Regions from separate parts of the Ochrobactrum sp. EDr1-4 genome, predicted to be linked through region 1. Evidence: predicted binding sites of a transcription regulator. Region 1 holds the regulator's gene; the other holds the start of a gene.

Region 1 (8,976 bases):
TCTTCGCGACCAAGCACGAACAGAACATCGAATACACCCGGAGATGTCGCACGGCCAGTGAGCGCTGCGCGCAATGGTTGCGCAACCTTCCCAAGTTTGAGGCCAATAGTTTCTGCGTGTGCCCGAACCGCTGCATCGAGCGCTTCAACAGTCCATTCGCCGACTGATTCTAGATGCGGTAGGACACCTTTAAGAATTTCACGACCTTCATCATTGAGCAGGGATGCCGCTTTTTCGTCAAATGCAAGAGGACGCTTGGCGAAAATAAACTTCGCGCCATCTGCGAGCTCGACCAGTGTCTTCGCACGATCTTTCAGACCCGGCATGGCTGTCAGAAGCTGTGCACGTCCCTTTTCGTCAAGCGACGCTTCCAGTTCTTTGCCACCTTCGATTTCAGGCAGTACAGCGATCAATGCGTCAAACAGAGCCTTATCATCGCTGGCGCGCATATAAACGCCGTTGATGGCTTCCAGCTTCTGGAAGTCAAAACGCGCAGCACCCTTATTGATGTCGGTCACGTCGAACCATTCAATCATCTGCTCGGTCGACATGATTTCATCGTCGCCGTGGCTCCAGCCAAGGCGAACGAGATAGTTACGCAGTGCTTCCGGCAGGTAGCCCATCGCGCGATAAGCATCGACGCCAAGTGCACCATGACGCTTCGAAAGCTTGGCGCCATCCGCACCATGAATGAGCGGAATGTGCGACATCTGCGGGACTTCCCAGCCCATACCGTCATAAATCACGGTCTGGCGGGCAGCATTTGTCAGGTGGTCATCACCGCGGATGATGTGCGTAACGCCCATATCGTGATCGTCAACGACAACCGCGTGCATATAGGTTGGGTTGCCATCGGAACGAAGAATGATGAAATCATCGAGATCCTTGTTTGGGAAGCGGACATCGCCCTGCACCGCGTCGCGAACGACGGTTTCACCATCGCGAGGGGCTTTAATTCGGATAACTGGCTTTACGCCTGCAGGTGCTTCCGATGGATCACGATCGCGCCAGCGGCCATCATAGCGTGGTGGACGGCCTTCAGCGCGTGCTTTTTCGCGCATGTCTTCAAGTTCTTCGGGTGTTGCGTAACAATAGTAAGCTTTGCCGGTCGCAACGAGTTCTTCTGCTACTTCGCGGTGACGCGGTGCGCGCTTGAACTGTGAAATTGGTTCACCGTCCCAATCCAGACCAAGCCAGGTCAGGCCATCAAGAATGGCGGCGGTGGCTGCTTCGGAAGAACGCTCACGATCTGTATCTTCGATGCGTAGCAGCATCTTGCCGCCCGTATGCTTCGCATAGAGCCAGTTGAAAAGAGCCGTGCGGGCTCCGCCAATATGCAGATAACCCGTGGGCGAAGGGGCAAAACGGGTGACGACCGGTTTCGACATAACAGCTCCACTGTGTCAGAGCCTCGTTGAATTGCGGCAGGAAGCCGAGCGCGAGGCAGAATTTTGAATATGTAGTGCCCGTTTTCTCACAGTCCACGGGCGATAAGGACTCTCATTGCGAGAACCCTCTCGATTTTGATTGTGGTTCATGTAGCATAGGCAGCACGGTGTGCAAGCGTTTCCCAATTCTTTCGCACCGTTGGGACGTGCTTCTTTAGATGAAGCGCGGGCACTTTTGCAGTCAGGCGGGGGCATGACGGGCATAAGGGAAAGACAAGAGGTCAGCGAGCGGGCATTTGTCAAAGACATGCCTGAAGGTCTTGCGCGTGCCTTGCTTCCCGAACCGTGGTTACCAAACGAACGAGCTGACATTTATCCCGTCGCTTTACCGGGAAGGAAACTGACACCTTTCGAGCGTGTGCGGGAACTGCCGAGTAGTTCACGTCAGCTTTTCATTGCAGCGCTCAGTCGTGAAATAGGGCGCGGAATATTTTTTCTTCTTTTTCCCGTTTTTATGGGTTTGGGAGCTGTCGTCTATTTCACGCTCTCTTATGAGCCTGAATGGTTGCCCATTTTGTCTGTTATTGTGGCTGTTTGTTTAATACGGTTTTTATTCCGAAAATATTTCCTCGTATCACAAGCAGTAACACTCGTGTTGGCGGTATTATTGGGGATAGTTGCGGGAAAGTTCGAGACTGAACGACGAAGTACGCAATTGTTAGGTTCTGAGGTCGCAACGCGTATCACTGGCAGAGTTGTCGGCTTAGAATATCGCGATAACGGCAGTTGGCGTGTGACGCTCGAATTGCTTGAAACGCAAAGACCCAAACTTCGCTATTCGCCGCAACGCATCCGGATTACCGCGCGTGATATACCAGCCAAAACGGAAATTGGCAGCGGCTTGACTGGTTTCGCTCGCTTGCGTGTACCTTCTGGCCCTGTTCGACCAGGAAACTACGACTTTGCCTTTCATGCTTATTTCGGAGGGATAGGAGCGAATGGCTTCTTTTTGGGAACACCGAAAGTCGCTGATGTGCCAGCGCCAAGTGAGATATTTGCTAAAATTTCGGGCGCTATCGCCCAATTACGGGTGCATGTTTCTGAACGTATTGCGGAAGTGCTTTCAGGCGAGGATGGGAGTGTTGCTGCCGCGCTGATCGCCGGAGAACGAGCGGGGATAAGTGAAGAAACAAATGAGGATCTGCGCAAAGCGGGTCTCGCGCATATCTTGTCCATTTCCGGTTTACATATGGTGTTGGCTGCGGGTGTCGTGATGATGTCATTGCGATCAATATTCGCACTCGCGCCAGCGTTTAGTGCCAGATATCCGGTCAAAAAAATCGCTGCATTTCTCTCGCTTCTAAGCTGCACGTTCTATCTGGCAATGTCAGGTGCTGACGTCGCTGCACAACGAAGCTATGTGATGATTGTTGTGATGCTCTGCGCGTTGTTGGCGGACCGTGCGGCGATCAGTATGCGCAATTTGGCGATTGCCTCAGTGGCAATGATTGCAATCTCCCCGCATGAAATTCTGGGGCCAAGCTTTCAAATGTCGTTTTCAGCCACCGCAGGCCTGATTGCAGCATTTGCTTGGTGGAGCGATAGGAAATCTCGTAAACAAACAGCGATTGAAGATCGTCGCGCCAAGCCGCGCGGGATCGTTTCAAAAATGCTTATACCAGCTGTCGCGACGGGAGCGACGTCTATTGTTGCCGGTGTGGCCAGCGGAATTTTTGCAGCCTATCATTTCAATAATACGGCTCCGTTTGGACTCGTTGGCAACGTATTGGCGCTACCCGTTATCTCTATATTGGTTATGCCATTCGCAGTGTTGAGCCTGTTATTGATGCCGCTGCATCTCGATTGGCTACCATTGCAGATTATGGGCTTTGGCGTTTTACTGGTGAGACATATTGCAAGTTTTGTCGCCAGCTTTTCGCCAGATGGTAATCCGGGTGTTATGCCAGCAAGCACGCTTATTCTCTGGACACTGGCGCTTGTTATAGCGGTTGTGTTTACAACAAGGATGCGATGGTTGGCGTTACCGTTCGTAGTGATCGGACTTGCCATATTTATAAGAACACCGCTGCCAGATGTTCTTGTGAGTGAAGATGCGAAATTTGTGGCTGTTCGGCTGCCCGATGGAAATTTTGCGGTCAACCGTAGCAGGCCTCCAAAATTTACTGCGCAAAACTGGCAGACGGCCTATCTGATTAAAGAGTTTATTCCGCCGCAGGTGGTAAAAAAACAGAGCCCAATATCAGCTGAGGAAGCCTTTGTTTGCGAAGAAGGCTTGTGCACGATCCCGCTGCGGGACGGTAGAATGCTGTCTTATACCGCAGATGAAGGAATGAAAGAGGTTGCCTGCAACATTGGTGATGTCGTCATTCTTGCTATAGCCGGAAAGGAACTGAGCTGTGAGCGTTCCAATGTTTTGATGGTTGACCGACAGGAACTAGCCTTAAAAGGCACCTTGGAGCTCAGGCTGGGGTATAAGCTGCTACGTGTAAGCGCTTCTGCGATCAACTATGACGAAAACGGTATTACGCAAGAGAATAAAATTTACCGCTTCGCCCGAACCAAGACGACTAATTTAGCCGGCTACACTGATCAATTGACCTTTTCGGTCGATGCGCCAACGCGCCCGTGGCATTTGCATCGTCTCTATTCGCGAGCGGCGAGGGGGCTTCCTGATCGCGAATATCAAAAGAGAGCAGGCATTGAGAAAAGCAAAGCTTACGACGCGACACAAAACCTTACAGAATTCTCAGAGCCGCTTTAATTCATCGCACTGCTTAAGAGGAATCACAGTGAGCTGCACGTTTCCTCAAAATGCAGTCATTTAATAGCGCCGGATGAGACCGATTAGCTTACCCTGCACCCGCACACGATCTGGACCGAAAATGCGTGTTTCATAAGCGGGGTTAGCTGCTTCCAGAGCAATAGACGCACCTTTGCGACGGAAGCGCTTCAATGTTGCTTCCTCATCATCGACGAGTGCGACAACGATTTCTCCCGGATTGGCTGTCTCGCCGCGCTTAATGATGACGGTGTCGCCATCAAAAATTCCGGCCTCAATCATCGAGTCGCCTTTGACTTCCAGCGCATAATGCTCGCCAGCGCCCAGCATTTCGAGTGGCAGGCTGATAGAATGTGTTTGATTTTGAATTGCTGAGATTGGCACACCTGCTGCAATTCGCCCCATCATCGGTATGGAAACAGTCGCGGGAGCGTCATCATTTGCCGTAACAGGGGCAGGACGTACCGGCGGTGGTGGAGCTTTGCCGAGGCTTCCTTCGATGACACTTGGGGCGAACTTCTTTTGCGCGTTCAAGCCCGGAGCAATTGAATCTGGCAGGCGAAGAACTTCCAGCGCACGAGCGCGGTTGGGAAGCCGTCTGATAAAACCACGCTCTTCCAACGCCGTAATAAGGCGATGAATGCCCGATTTTGAAGCCAAATCGAGAGCCTCTTTCATCTCGTCAAACGACGGAGGGATGCCCGTCTCTTTAAGACGTTCATGAATGAACAGCAGAAGCTCGTGCTGTTTACGGGTCAACATGCGCTATACCCTCCGGACCAGAATCAAATAAAAACAAAACCAGAACGAACCCTATATGTTCCAGTCTTGTTCCGCAATGGTTTTAAAATGATTAATGGTCGAGAGAAGGGGCTGAGTTCTTTACAGCATCAAGATTGTGCAGGCATCGCCAGCGTCTGCTGCCGGGGCATGCTCATCCCGGATTAGCAATGCTTGAGAGCGAGCCAGTGCCGAAAGCATCGACGAATCCTGAACGGGGAAAGGTGTTGCAATCAGTGTGCCGTCAGATGCCTGACTAACGGTCGAGCGTACATAGTCGCGCCGGTGATCATTGGCTTTCATCGCCTCACCGAGCTTGGCTGGGCGTATATCTGCGTTCAGCTGCGTGCCGGAAAGTTTGGCGACAAGTGGGCGCAGATAAACAAGGCTGCATACAAGGCTGGAAACCGGATTTCCCGGAAGCCCGATAACATGCACTGTTTTGTCAGAAACTGTTTTGCGCCCATACATCAGCGGTTTACCGGGGCGCATTGCGATTTTCCAGAAATCGAGATCAACACCACAATTCTTTAAAGCGCCGTGAACGTAATCGCGATCTCCAACGGATGCGCCACCAATCGTCACCAGAATGTCGATGCCATCTGCAAAAGCTTCGCTGATTGCTGTTTCTATTTTGGCCGGATCATCAATGATGATGCCCATATCTTTCGGCTCACCACCTGCACGACGAACGATTTCCGCAATGCCGACACTGTTAGAGGCGACGATCTGGTCAGGGCCGGGGATTATTCCGGGCCGAACAAGTTCATCGCCGGTAGCGAGTATTGCGATACGCGGCTGACGAAACACTGAAATTTTTGCATTGCCGCTCGCTGCTGCAAGCGAAAGCGCTGGCGCATCAAGAGAACGACCGATTGGTAGCACCACGTCGCCGGGCGCAAAATCGAGGCCAGCGCGACGGATATGGCGGCCTACGTCTAATCCCTCACGAATCTTGAGCTTTTCACCTGATCGTTCAGTATCTTCCTGAATAACAATACTATCAGCACCAGTGGGCATGGGTGCGCCGGTAAAAATGCGTACGGCTTCGCCTCGTTTGAGCGCGCCTTCAAAGCGTTTGCCGGCAGCTGATTCGCCGATGACAATGAACTCAAGGGGATAGTTGATGCGTTCGGGCGCGATTATCGCATAGCCATCCATCGCCGAGCAATCAAAGGGAGGCTGTTGTAGTTTAGCCTGAACGTTTTCTGCAACGACCCGTCCGCCCGCCTCAAAAAGCGAGATTGTCTCTGTTCCATGCGGTTGAGCACTACTCAGAATGCGTGCAAGGGCTTCATCGACCGGTAACAGCGACATGGGGTTTCCTCTTGTCTGGATAATCAGGCTTTCCAGTCGCCCGACTTGCCGCCGCTTTTTGCCGAAACGCGAATATCGGTAATTTCCATATGGCGATCCACAGCTTTGGCCATGTCATAGATTGTCAGGCAGGTGACCGAAACGGCAGTCAGTGCTTCCATTTCAACGCCGGTACGACCTTTTAGTTTTGCGGTCGCAGACACGCGCAAGCCGGGCAGGGTTTGGTCGGGTTCGATCTCGACGGACACTTTGGTGAGCATCAGCGGATGACAGAGCGGAATAAGATCAGCGGTCTTTTTCGCCGCCATAATGCCAGCAAACCGTGCTGTGCCAATGACATCGCCTTTGGCTGCATTGCCGTCCAGAATGAGCGCCAGCGTTTCTGGCTTCATTCTGACAGCACCTTCGGCAGTCGCCACGCGGTCTGTCTCTGCCTTGTCGCCAACATCGACCATATGGGCGGCACCAGTCTGGTCGATATGGGTGAGCTTTGCCGTCATTATTTATGCCTTGCCAGTCAGAAGTTCGCGGGTGGCGCTGGCCACATCATCTTTGCGCATCAAGCTTTCGCCAATCAGGAATGTGCCAATATTCGACTTTTCGAGGCGCAGACAGTCATCATGGCTGAAGATGCCACTTTCGCCGACGAGGAGACGGTCCGAAGGTACCATTTTTGCAAGACGCTCTGAAACGGCGAGGTCGAGTTCGAAGGTACGCAGATTGCGGTTATTGACACCAACAAGACGCGATGAAAGTTTCAACGCGCGTTCGGTTTCTTCTTCGTCATGCACTTCAATCAGCGCATCCATGCCAAGCTCAAAGGCGGTTTCTTCAAGCGCTTTGGCGACATTGTCATCCACGCTTGCCAGAATGATCAGAATGCAATCCGCACCCCAACTGCGCGCTTCATAGACCTGATAAGTGTCGAACAGGAAATCCTTGCGCAGCGCAGGCAGTGAGCAAGCGTTGCGTGCGGCGGTAAGAAACTCCGGTGCGCCTTGAAACGAAGGTGTATCTGTCAGAACTGAAAGACAGGCCGCACCACCATCTTCATAGGCTTTTGCCAATGCGGGTGGATCAAAATCCGGACGGATAAGACCTTTTGACGGGCTTGCCTTCTTGATCTCGGCAATAAGAGCAAACTTGTTGGCAGCGCGCTTTGCTTCGAGTGCTTTGAGAAAACCACGCGTTGCTGGTTGATCCTTGGCCCGTGCCTTTACTTCATCAAGTGGAAGGCACGCCTTTGCAGCAGCGATTTCTTCGCGCTTATAGGCTTCAATTTTCCGCAGAATGTCGGTGGACATAATGTGATCCTCTCCGTCAGAGCGGCTTGTCGTTTGATACAGCGATAACTTTTTGCAGAACGGCCAGCGCCGCACCGCTATCGATTGATTGCGCGGCGAGTGCGATGCCGTCTTTAATGTCTTTTGCTTTACCGGAAATCACCAGAGCTGCACCGGAATTCAGCAGTACAATGTCACGATAGGCATTCTGTGCGCCTTCAAGCACTGCAAGCAGTGCCTTGGCGTTAACTTCCGCATCGCCACCTTTGAGTTCAGACATATCGACGCGACGAAGCCCGACATCTTCCGGCTGAAGCTCAAATGTGCGGATCGTACCGTTTTCAAGCGCTGCAATTTTTGTGGTGCCAGCGGTGGTCATTTCGTCAAGGCCATCGCCATAGACGACCCAAGCGGTTTCTGAACCCAGAGCTTGGAGGACTTCCGCCAGTGGCTCTACCCATTCGGCAGAGAATACGCCAACGAGTTGGCGCTTTACGCTAGCCGGATTTGAAAGCGGGCCGAGAAGATTAAAAATTGTGCGGGTGCCAAGTTCGACACGCGAGGGCCCCACATGCCGCATTGCAGAATGATGCATCGGCGCGAACATGAACCCGAGACCAGCTTCATTAATGCTGCGCCCAATAGTATTTGCATCGGCCTCGATGTTGACGCCCAGCGCTGCCAAAGCGTCGGCAGCACCTGATTTTGATGAAAGTGCGCGATTGCCGTGTTTTGCAACTGGCACGCCTGCGCCCGCAACGACGATGGCAGAGCAGGTCGAAACATTGTAGGAGCCGGACTGATCGCCACCGGTGCCAACAATATCGACCGCATCTTCTGATCCTGAAACAGGCAGCATGCGGGAACGCATGGAAGCAACAGCGCCGGCAATCTCCGGCACTGTTTCACCACGAACACGCAAGGCCATCAGGAAGCCACCGATCTGCGAAGGAGTGGCCTGACCGGACATCATAATGTTGAAGGCTGCTTTAGAATCCTCGAACGACAGTGGTGTGCCGGTGGCAGCCTTGGCGATATAGGGTTTTAAGTCAGCCATTCTCTTATGTCCGCCGCTTATCAGAATGCCAGTGCGTTGTTGATGGCAGTCTGGTTGATCTTGACCGGATACTGCTTCTGCAACTCACCAACCAGCTGTTCGAGAACATCGTCGGTCAGCGTGCTTGCAAGATAGGTCTGCTGGTCTTCCGGAATGGCTTCTGGGCCAGCAGCGGTCGGCTCGGTCACTTCAATCACTTTGAAGAGAAGCTGTCCGTCATTGGAAACAGCGCCCGCGGTGCCTGTGTGGTTAAGCGGGCCGCGGAATACCTGTGCGGTTGCGGCAGAGCCGAAATCCGCATCATTGGTATTGCGTGTGATGCCGCGCTTGGTCTGCTTTTCGACGCCTGCA
Region 2 (8,976 bases), on a different contig from region 1:
CCGCTTATCAAAACTACCGAGGTCACAGAATTTGATCGCCCTTATATCAAGGACGGAAAAATGTGGTTTCATTTCAAGCCAAAGGCCAAAATAGACACGTTCAGCATATCTGTTCCGGACGATTTCAGCTGTCACAACGATCTAATTGCTACTTGTATCATCAGTATTTTTGGCGGGCTTTTCAAAAAAGTCCGTCTAAATTTCGAGGTTTCGACGGAATGTGTGGCTGTTTTAGAAGAAATTGCTGGCATTGAAATTTCGACTGCAGGTGTAATTGAGCCGTGGCAAGCTGGAACGACGCCTTTTCTGGCTTTCAGTGGGGGCTTTGACTCTCTGGCCGGATATTTGCTTTGTCCCGGATATTATAAGCTCGCATCAATCGATTTCGGGGGGATTTATGCGCGGGAGCGCGCATTCTTTGAAACGCTTGATACGACGATTATTGAGACTGATTTCCGAAGAACTGGCGACGGATCGTTTCACTGGATGTTCATGGGTGCCCCGCTTATTCTTCACGCGGACTACCTGAATATGAGCGGGATCGGGTTCGGGACGATTTTCGAAGCCGCTCCGGTGCATATGCAGCCAGCGGAATATAAGCACCAACCTATGAACGATTTCCGCCGTGCTGTTGGCTTGGGTGATTACACAATTACAAAGGGCCTAACAGAATTTGCAACGGTTCGTATCATCCAGAAACTTGCTCCGGATTTCGCAGAAGCTTCGTTGAAGTCTCTTGCGGATGAGGGTTCTGAAAAGAAATATCGAAAAGAACTGCTGCTTCGTATGGAGCTTGTGCGCGATGGCGTTGCAGGAAATGAAGTTTACGATGCTATATCGCTTCCAAAAAACAAAGTGAAAATAGGAAAGTCCTTTGCGCTGGACTTCCTTTACTACGCCTTTGCATCCAGTGATGCACATGAAACAGTGTATCGAGTTATTGAGAACCCGGAAGCATTGAAAGAGTTCCAAAGCACCGGAATAGATATGTCATGGGTAAACGCTTACAATCCATCGTTCATCAACCAAATTCCTTATGATAAAATCGGTGATACGATGAACAAGTTGCATGAAATCGGTGTGCCGATGTTTTCTCAAAAGGATTATGAGAACTACTCAAAATTCAGAGAATACTGGTTCTCAAAAAATTCATAATTCAATTGGTGTCATGCAGGCGGTTCCACTCTAGGTGCAAAAGGTGTTCCGCCTCCCATGCCCAATACAGTGGCCAAGCAAATCCAGAAGCAAGGCCTTCAGCAAAAAGGCATGCTCCCAACATCCGTCCGTCATAATCCGGATTTCGGCAATCTTTATTCAAAGGCGCGGACGCTAGGCCGGTGAACGCAGCAATTGCTAAATAGCCCCAAAGAACTGTAGCAGGTTCAAGTCTGAACATAGTAATTCCGTATACTGTCAATCGTTGTGGTTTCGATTAAGCGACAGTATGGCGGATTTAAGGTGCCATTTCAGTATATCGAGCGAAAACGACAATAGCACCTAATATCGCACTGAGAGTGAGCCCGACAGGGGATAAAGCGATAATCCAGCTCAAGAACCTGTGATGACGCGCTCGAAGATCTATCGTCATCCGCTCTGTTCGACTGAAGTTAAATAGTGCTGAAATGTAATATCCAACGATAGCGACTGGAATTGCATTTTGTAGGATAAGTGATCGTATCATTTAGCCTCCCGGTTCGGATGTTCATTTTTCCAAGCCGCTAATTAGCAGTTCAGCCATGGGCTTTGCAACTCATGTCGAAGTCGTCGCCCTTGAGGTATATCTTATGCCTGTCGCCAGATCCAGAAGCAGACACACATAGTTATCACAGCAGCTACAGTAAAAACTGCGATTTCGTCTTCAAGAACATCAATCAAAAACATTTGCCCCTCCGCGTTTGATGCAGAGTATAGCGGACTACTGTGAAAGAAAAACCCCGGCAGACGGTAGGTCAATCCGGGGTTCTACACCGAGGCAACTATGACGGGCGGCCTTGAGTGCACCTTATCTATTACAGAACATGCTTGAAAAGAAAAGCCTTGTCACAGCCCGCTGTATGACAAGGCTGCGCGTGGACAAGGAATGTAACATGTCTGGCGCCTCTGCAATCTAGCCGAGTATCCTGAAAAGAAAAGCCCCGGACGACTGGTGGTCGATATGTGCCGGGGCCGCGCTGGATAGATTGTCACCCCTCACCTGCGCCAGAAAATTGAAACACAGATAGTCACCAAAAGAAAGCCCCAGAGAATGGGGTTACTCTGGGGCTGAGCGTTCTTGAAGCGGGGGCTTCGTCCGCTCTCATCAATCATCTCACAAAAACAGGAAAACACAATGGATAGAACCGTACCAGCTGGCGCGGCGCTTCTGCTTGATTTCGTGCGCCTTATCGAAACGGGCAAAACCGATCGCTCTTCATACGATGTGATCTATGGTCACAATGAAGGAAAGATAACGAAGAAAATCACATCGATGTCGATCGATGAGTTGATCGGAATTCAGCCAACTTTCACAAAGCGCTTTAAGTCGTCGGCTGCGGGTGGTTATCAGTTCATGCGTAATACGCTGCTCGACTTGAAGGCGGAGTTACGCCTGCGTGGCGGGCAGATCATGGATCCTGATTTGCAGGATCGTCTCGGTTATCATCTCGCGATCCGTCGCGGCTACAATGATTTCATTGCTGGCAAGATCAGTCGCACTGAGTTCGGTCGGCGGTTAGCGCAAGAATGGGCTTCATTTCCTGTCCTTGCTCCGACGAAGGGCGCACACCGTGCATTGCAGCGGGGCGAAACATTCTATGCTGGTGATAAGCTCAATAAGGCTCTCGTTACACCGCAACGCATGGAAGCAATTCTTGATCAGGTGAAGGCGGCGGGAACTTCAGCTGTGGCTAGTGATGCTGTCGTCGTTGTTGAAAAGGTGCCAATCGTTGCAGATCCCGGTGAGCTTGGCGCACCTCCTGCGAAATCGAAAACCGTTATTGGCAATGCATTGACCGCCATAGGTATGGCGGTGACGGGTGTTGGCGCTTTCCTTGGCGGCCTGGATTGGCGCGTGCAGCTGTTCATCTGCGCTATGGTTGGTGGCTTTGCTGTATATGCAATCAAGCGGCGCTTCGATCTTTTTAAAGCGGTCAAAGACCTTTCCAATGAGTTTGCCTGATGGCAGTCATTTGGAAGGTCATTCCTGCCTGGCTAAAATACCTTATCGCCGGAATCGTCGCTGCCTGCATCATAGCGGGTGGCGGTTACCTGATCGGTAAGCGTGAAGGTCGGCAGCAAATCAAAACCGAACAACTGCAATCTGACATCAAAGCTGAACGTGAAAGGACGAAGGACGATGCGAAGCTCCGTTCTCTGTCGAACTATGATTTTTGTGTCTTGTCTCTTCGTCGTCGCGGCCTGCAACCCGCAGACTGTGAGCGGTTGCGCGGGGTGGCGGCAGAATAATCTCAGTGCGGCCGGATTGGTTGCGCTAACCACGGTGGATCGGGCAGGGGCCGAGCGCGTCGAGGGCAATGATGAAAACGGAAAGCGGCGGGGATGTTGGAAGTGAGTGAGGAGGGTAAGCAAGTGAATGGTCTAAGGCATGTTGAAAGCGTCTGGCAGCGTTTTGGCTCACTGATTAATACCGGCCTCATAGTTCTTGCGGCGCTCGGCGTGATCTGGAAGGGGGGTGGGTATGTTGAACGCGTCGAAACTGACATTCGCAGCAATGCGGCTGAGACAGCGAGAGTTGAGCGTGAGCAGGCTGCGAGGTGGACTACTCATGATGAGCTGCACAAAAACCGGCTCGCAGACGTTAAAGCGAATGATGCACGTTCTGATGAGAGAATGAAAAGCATCGAAAGTGACGTACGAAAAATCGCTGCTTCTTACGACAATCTCTCGTACCGCGTCACAACGAGCGAGCAGGCGATCCTATCGGTGACCCAAAGCAACAAAGAAACACAAGGCGCGCTTTCGCAACTCGGTGGTGATATGCGTGTGGTGAAAGAAATTCTTCAACGTATTGAAGCCGGTCAACGCCGCGTACCTCCTTAAACAACCCCGCTTCGGCGGGTTTTTTTGTTGTTCGCGGTGGGGGCGGATTAAAAAGCATAATTAAATCATATGGGCTAAATCTGCCCCACTTTTCTACAAGCGATTGAATTAGCTTGCTTTCCGTAGAACCTCCGGAACTCCGACCCCTACCGCATTATTCGTCTGGATCTGTTCCGGTGTAGCCGCGATACATGCCTGCCGAAACAACCTTAATGGCTGAAGCTGTTTCTTCAGCTGACCATCCAGCTGCAACCGCATCATCGATGAGATCACGTATGCCCGGAACGCCGGTGTCAGCTATTGCAGCTGCGGCATCAGCTTCCGATGTGCCTGATAATGTCGCTTGTTCGATCAAGTCTGCGATGCCTTGCGCAACAGCTTCCTGACAATCCAGATCTCGATCTGGGTAGTTTCCCGCTTGTTTAGGTTTCAAGATGGTGCTCTCCCTTTTAAAGAGATCAGGTAGCGCGCATATTACCTTCGTCCAGCCAAGGCGTCCTCGCCTTCCTGCTTATGTTCGTAGCAAAACCAAAGTTGACCATATTTCGTTTTGTAACCGTATGTGCCCCATGCTTTGCATCCGTCAGCATCGCACCAATGCTCCCACTTGCCTCCGGGCTTGGAAACGCGGCCATTATCTGTTCCGTATCCGCTCATGCTAACCCACCGACAAAGCCGCTCATTTCCTTAAGGCGCACCATGGATAGGCGCATCGTACCTTTGCAGCCGCGACCTTTACAGCGCGCCATGCTCTCGATCTGATCGAGATAGAGTTGCGAACGATCAACCGTCTCGCAGAGCAACAATTTATCGGTGTAGGCCAGACGGTTACATTTCCGGCAAATCAGTTCCAGCTTCTGATCATCTGCCAGATCGCCGACTTTGATGTGAGTTTTCCAGTTTCCCATCACCAAAAGTCCTCGGCTGAAGGAATGCGGGTGTAGCTGATCTTTCCGCCAACGTGTCCGCCTGCCGGTGGCTTCCATTCGCCCATACTGACGATTGTGCTGGAATATTTGCTGTTGAGCTTATCGACAGCACCATTGGCGCGTTCCCACTTCTGGCGCAGTTTGTCGTCATTATTGAGGAGATCAATCTGGCGCTCATCGGCTGGCGAAAGATCATATAGGGTGACGCCAACCCGGAAGATTGTCGTGCCTTTCGGAAACTCTCGGCGGACACGATTCCACAGCGCATTAAGACCAGCCAAGATGGCTTGATCGTCATTCACGACAGATAGTCCTTGTTTGCCCAGCCATGAGCCATCATGAATTGAAAGCCAGAGCCATAGACCTCCAGCATAGAAGTTTTCACGGCGCAGGCGACGCGCGGCCTTAGTGAGTAGCAGGCGTGAGATCTCGTAAGCGCCATCGATCTTGCGGGATTCTGGCGGCAGCACGCGCCCATGGCCAAACATCCCGCGCTGTTGCTCTGGCGCTTGGATGTCATATCCATGTAGGGCATACCAAAGTCGCTCACCGTTCACGTTGTTCCAGATCTTGCGCATATGCTTCGGCTGTAATGCGTAAAGCTGTTCTGTCGTGTAGATCCGGTTCTTGTAAAGCCGTTGCGCCAAGCTTGATCCGATACCGGGAATGTCTTCCAGCGGGATTTTCAGCAATGGCGCGGGCATCGATGCGGGATGCCAGATCGCAAGGCCGTTGCCATAGCTACCGTGACGCTTGCTTTCATCTTTCCCAGCCTTGCACGCGATCTTGGCCAACTGGCGGTTCGCAGCAAAACCAATCGAGCTGGTGATGTATGGTCCGATGTTGTCAGCAATAGCGGCTTTGATGCGGGCGGAAAGCAATTCAGGATCTCGCTTGCCGCTGTCGTCCAGAACGCACGTCAGCTCATCGATGCTCTTAGCGGTATCAATAGCGATGACCGTTTCGATCTCGCAGAGCAGGGCATTGTGCGCTCGTCGGTATAGATCTGGGTTCTGTGGCACGAGAATGAGATCCGGACAAACCCGAAGCGCGTCCTTGATTGGCATCACATTCTTCACACCCATCGCTTTCGCCTCTTTTGAGCAGGCGATCACGGCAGTTCGATTGGTGCCTTCAAAAGGAACGACACCGATTGGCCGACCTCGCAGACGCTTGTCGCACTGCTGCTCGACCGACGCGAAAAACCCGTCGAAGTCGAGGTACAGTCGTTCAATCGTCTCAGGCAGGCGCATTTCAAACTCCAGAAAACAGGGCGCACGAAACCTGTCCCGAGTGCATAGGCACTAAGGAACATATTCCGCGCTGTAGGGGAATGTTCCTAAAATGTTCTCATTTTGGAAAAGAGTCAATCAAGCTTTTTACGAGTGTGAAAATGCGGTGGAAATCCGGTTGATAAGCTGTGGGGAAATGCTGTTTGAGGAGGCGTTTTAACGCCTGTCAAAAGTTCCAACTTCCCATCATTAGCAACCCTATTGAGACGGCTTAAAGTTGGAACCGTTATTGAAAACCAAAGAAATCTTACATCCTTCTAAGCCGGTGGTCTTATTATGGAGCCGCTTTTATTGCATCGGACATTTAAAAGGTTACATGGATGAGAGGTATGAGTTCTAGTTCTCTCCGGTCTCGGAAGCCTTATCTCGACAAGATCAGAATTTCGGCTAATTTAGACTTAGAATCATCATCATTTAGGCGGCTCAGGGGCAGTAAATGAAATTAATCGACGTATTCACTCCAAACGATATTCCATCCTATACTTACGTTGGTCGTGAAGATTTGAAGCTGGAAGAGCATCTTAGAAATAATATGGAGATGCCGAAGACGATCGTATCAATAAGCGGTCCATCTAAGACCGGAAAAACCGTTCTAATTAAAAAAATAATTGATTATGACTATGTAATATATGTTCACGGGGCGGCAATCAACGCGGCTAGCAATCTTTGGGAGCAAGTTTTGCAGTGGATGGGTACGCCATTAAGCGAAACCAAATCCTTGGCCGATAATAATTCTATTGGCATGAGTGCTAGAGGTGAAGGTGGCGTGAGTGCTGTAGTAGTCAAAGGATCGTTTAGCGGCGGTGTAGACTATCGGCAGGGTCAGGCAAATACTGTAAGTTCAACTACAACAATCAATCCTCTAACACAGGTCATCAAAGAGGTGGCCAATAGCGATTTTGTAATCTTCATAGATGATTTTCACTATATAAAACCAGAAATCAGGACTGAGATCGGCAGGCAAGTAAAAGCGGCTGCTGATAATGGTGTAAAAATTCTGACTGCATCAGTTCCACATAGGTCTGACGATGTAGTGCGCAGCAATGAAGAACTTCGCGGTAGGGTTGCAGGCGTTGATATTGAACGCTGGAACAGCGATCATCTCGTTCAGATAGCTGACAAAGGATTTGAGGCACTGGGGATCGTTGTAAGCGAAGAGATTAAAAGACGTTTGGCAGATGAGGCGATGGGGTCTCCGCAACTCATGCAGACAATCTGCCTTAATCTCTGTCAGGTTTTGGGTGTTGTGGGTCCGACGAAAGATCTTGTGCATTATGAGGTTACAGAGGGCCAGATCGAGGATGGGTTGCGCAGGACTTCGGTCGTAACTGATTATACAAAGTTGCTTTCAAGTCTTCATGCAGGGCCGCGAGTACGCGGAACAGAGCGAAAAACGCATGCACTGGTAGATGGAACGAACGGTGATGTTTACAGAACGGTATTGCTTGCTGTGAAGCAAAGCCCTGTAGCGCTTTCATTTACTTACGATGATATTCAGTCCCGAATAAAGAATGTATGCACAGGAGAAACGCCTTCCGGCTCCAGTGTTACCTCTTGTCTGGAGCAGATGCAGACGATTTGTACTGAGGTGCAGTCTTCATCAGAAGTGCTAGCGTGGGATGGAGACACGTTGGATATAGTGGATCCCTACTTCGCTTTTTATCTTAGATGCTCGAACAAACTGAGCACTCTGGGATCTGTCTTTTAGGGGGGAGTCTAATCTTCAGACAATCAGGATCCGCGCTAGCATTGTTCAAGCGAATGGCTTCGCTTGAACAGGTTTGCAGATCCAGAATAAAGATATGAAACAGGCAGGTATTATTGCCCACATTTTGGGCCACATTATGAGCCACATATTATTTAAGAAGTACGGAAAAATACCGCAAAATAAGGGTTTATGTAAGATCGATGAAGCGACCCGTCGGTACCACATCTGAAGCCGAAAGAGCTCCAAGCACGGCTAATTTGCGCCTGTATCAGCGTGTCGTAAGCTGGAGAGTTCATTGAAAACGAAATAAATCTCACAGCCTTCTAAGCCGTAGGTAAGTTTAAACCGCTTGGACGACACGTTCATAGATGACATGGGATGAAAGTGCTCATTCGAACTAGCTGTAAAAACCGGATATGAAACCGGATATTTAGGTGATACCTGAAATGGAAGATGATTTTAATTCAATGACTTATTAGAATAAATAATAGGACACCCCCTCCGCCATTTCCCTTTCCTTGAAATTCCAGATCCATCAAAAAACCGCGCAATTTCGGGCTTTTGCGCCGGTTATCTCTCCGCGTCCTTCCATGTACGTATCCGGCAAGCCAGTCAAAATGCGTATATAATGTGTATACGCGATCGGAGAAAAGCGTATATCGCGGCGCCTTAATGCGTATACGTCACGGGGGGCGAAAATGTTGACAGATGCTGCAATTAAAAGAGCTAAATCTAAAGACAAGTCCTATCACCAAACACATTCGAACGGACTTTCGATTCTCATTATGCCGACCGGTTCAAAAGTTTGGCGTTATCGTTATCGTTTCGATTCCAAGGCAAAAATGATATCTTTCGGCCCGTATCCTGAGGTCTCGCTTGCTTAGGCTCGGCAACATCGAGAAGAGGCCAGAAAGCTGTTGCGATCTGTCGTCGATCCGTCTGCTGCCAAGAAGAAACAAAAGCTCATGAGGCCTAATGAAGCGTCTACCTTTGAAGCGATTGCCCGGGA

What was found. Region 1 encodes LexA, which represses DNA repair genes until DNA is damaged. Its sites were predicted from a motif close to TGTTCNNNNTGTGTTCNG; they were not measured.
Region 2: the regulator LexA is predicted to act here: its motif matches at 6,302-6,319, upstream of ACOZHT_RS15005 (Y-family DNA polymerase).

Annotation. Positions count from the first base shown of each region.
Region 1 is NZ_JBLZOF010000003.1:219,003-227,978, reverse strand. It holds gene gltX (glutamate--tRNA ligase) at 1-1,388, opposite strand, end outside; gene ACOZHT_RS12090 (ComEC/Rec2 family competence protein) at 1,642-4,170, shown strand; gene lexA (transcriptional repressor LexA) at 4,231-4,950, opposite strand; gene glp (gephyrin-like molybdotransferase Glp) at 5,071-6,285, opposite strand; gene moaC (cyclic pyranopterin monophosphate synthase MoaC) at 6,309-6,785, opposite strand; gene trpC (indole-3-glycerol phosphate synthase TrpC) at 6,789-7,589, opposite strand; gene trpD (anthranilate phosphoribosyltransferase) at 7,606-8,625, opposite strand; gene ACOZHT_RS12060 (peptidyl-prolyl cis-trans isomerase) at 8,646-8,976, opposite strand, start outside.
Region 2 is NZ_JBLZOF010000004.1:36,743-45,718, reverse strand. It holds gene ACOZHT_RS15035 (hypothetical protein) at 1-1,155, shown strand, start outside; gene ACOZHT_RS15030 (hypothetical protein) at 2,330-3,157, shown strand; gene ACOZHT_RS15025 (hypothetical protein) at 3,157-3,444, shown strand; gene ACOZHT_RS15020 (hypothetical protein) at 3,547-4,038, shown strand; gene ACOZHT_RS15015 (hypothetical protein) at 4,193-4,471, opposite strand; gene ACOZHT_RS15010 (hypothetical protein) at 4,692-4,946, opposite strand; gene ACOZHT_RS15005 (Y-family DNA polymerase) at 4,946-6,220, opposite strand; gene ACOZHT_RS15000 (hypothetical protein) at 6,696-7,967, shown strand; gene ACOZHT_RS14995 (Arm DNA-binding domain-containing protein) at 8,666-8,851, shown strand.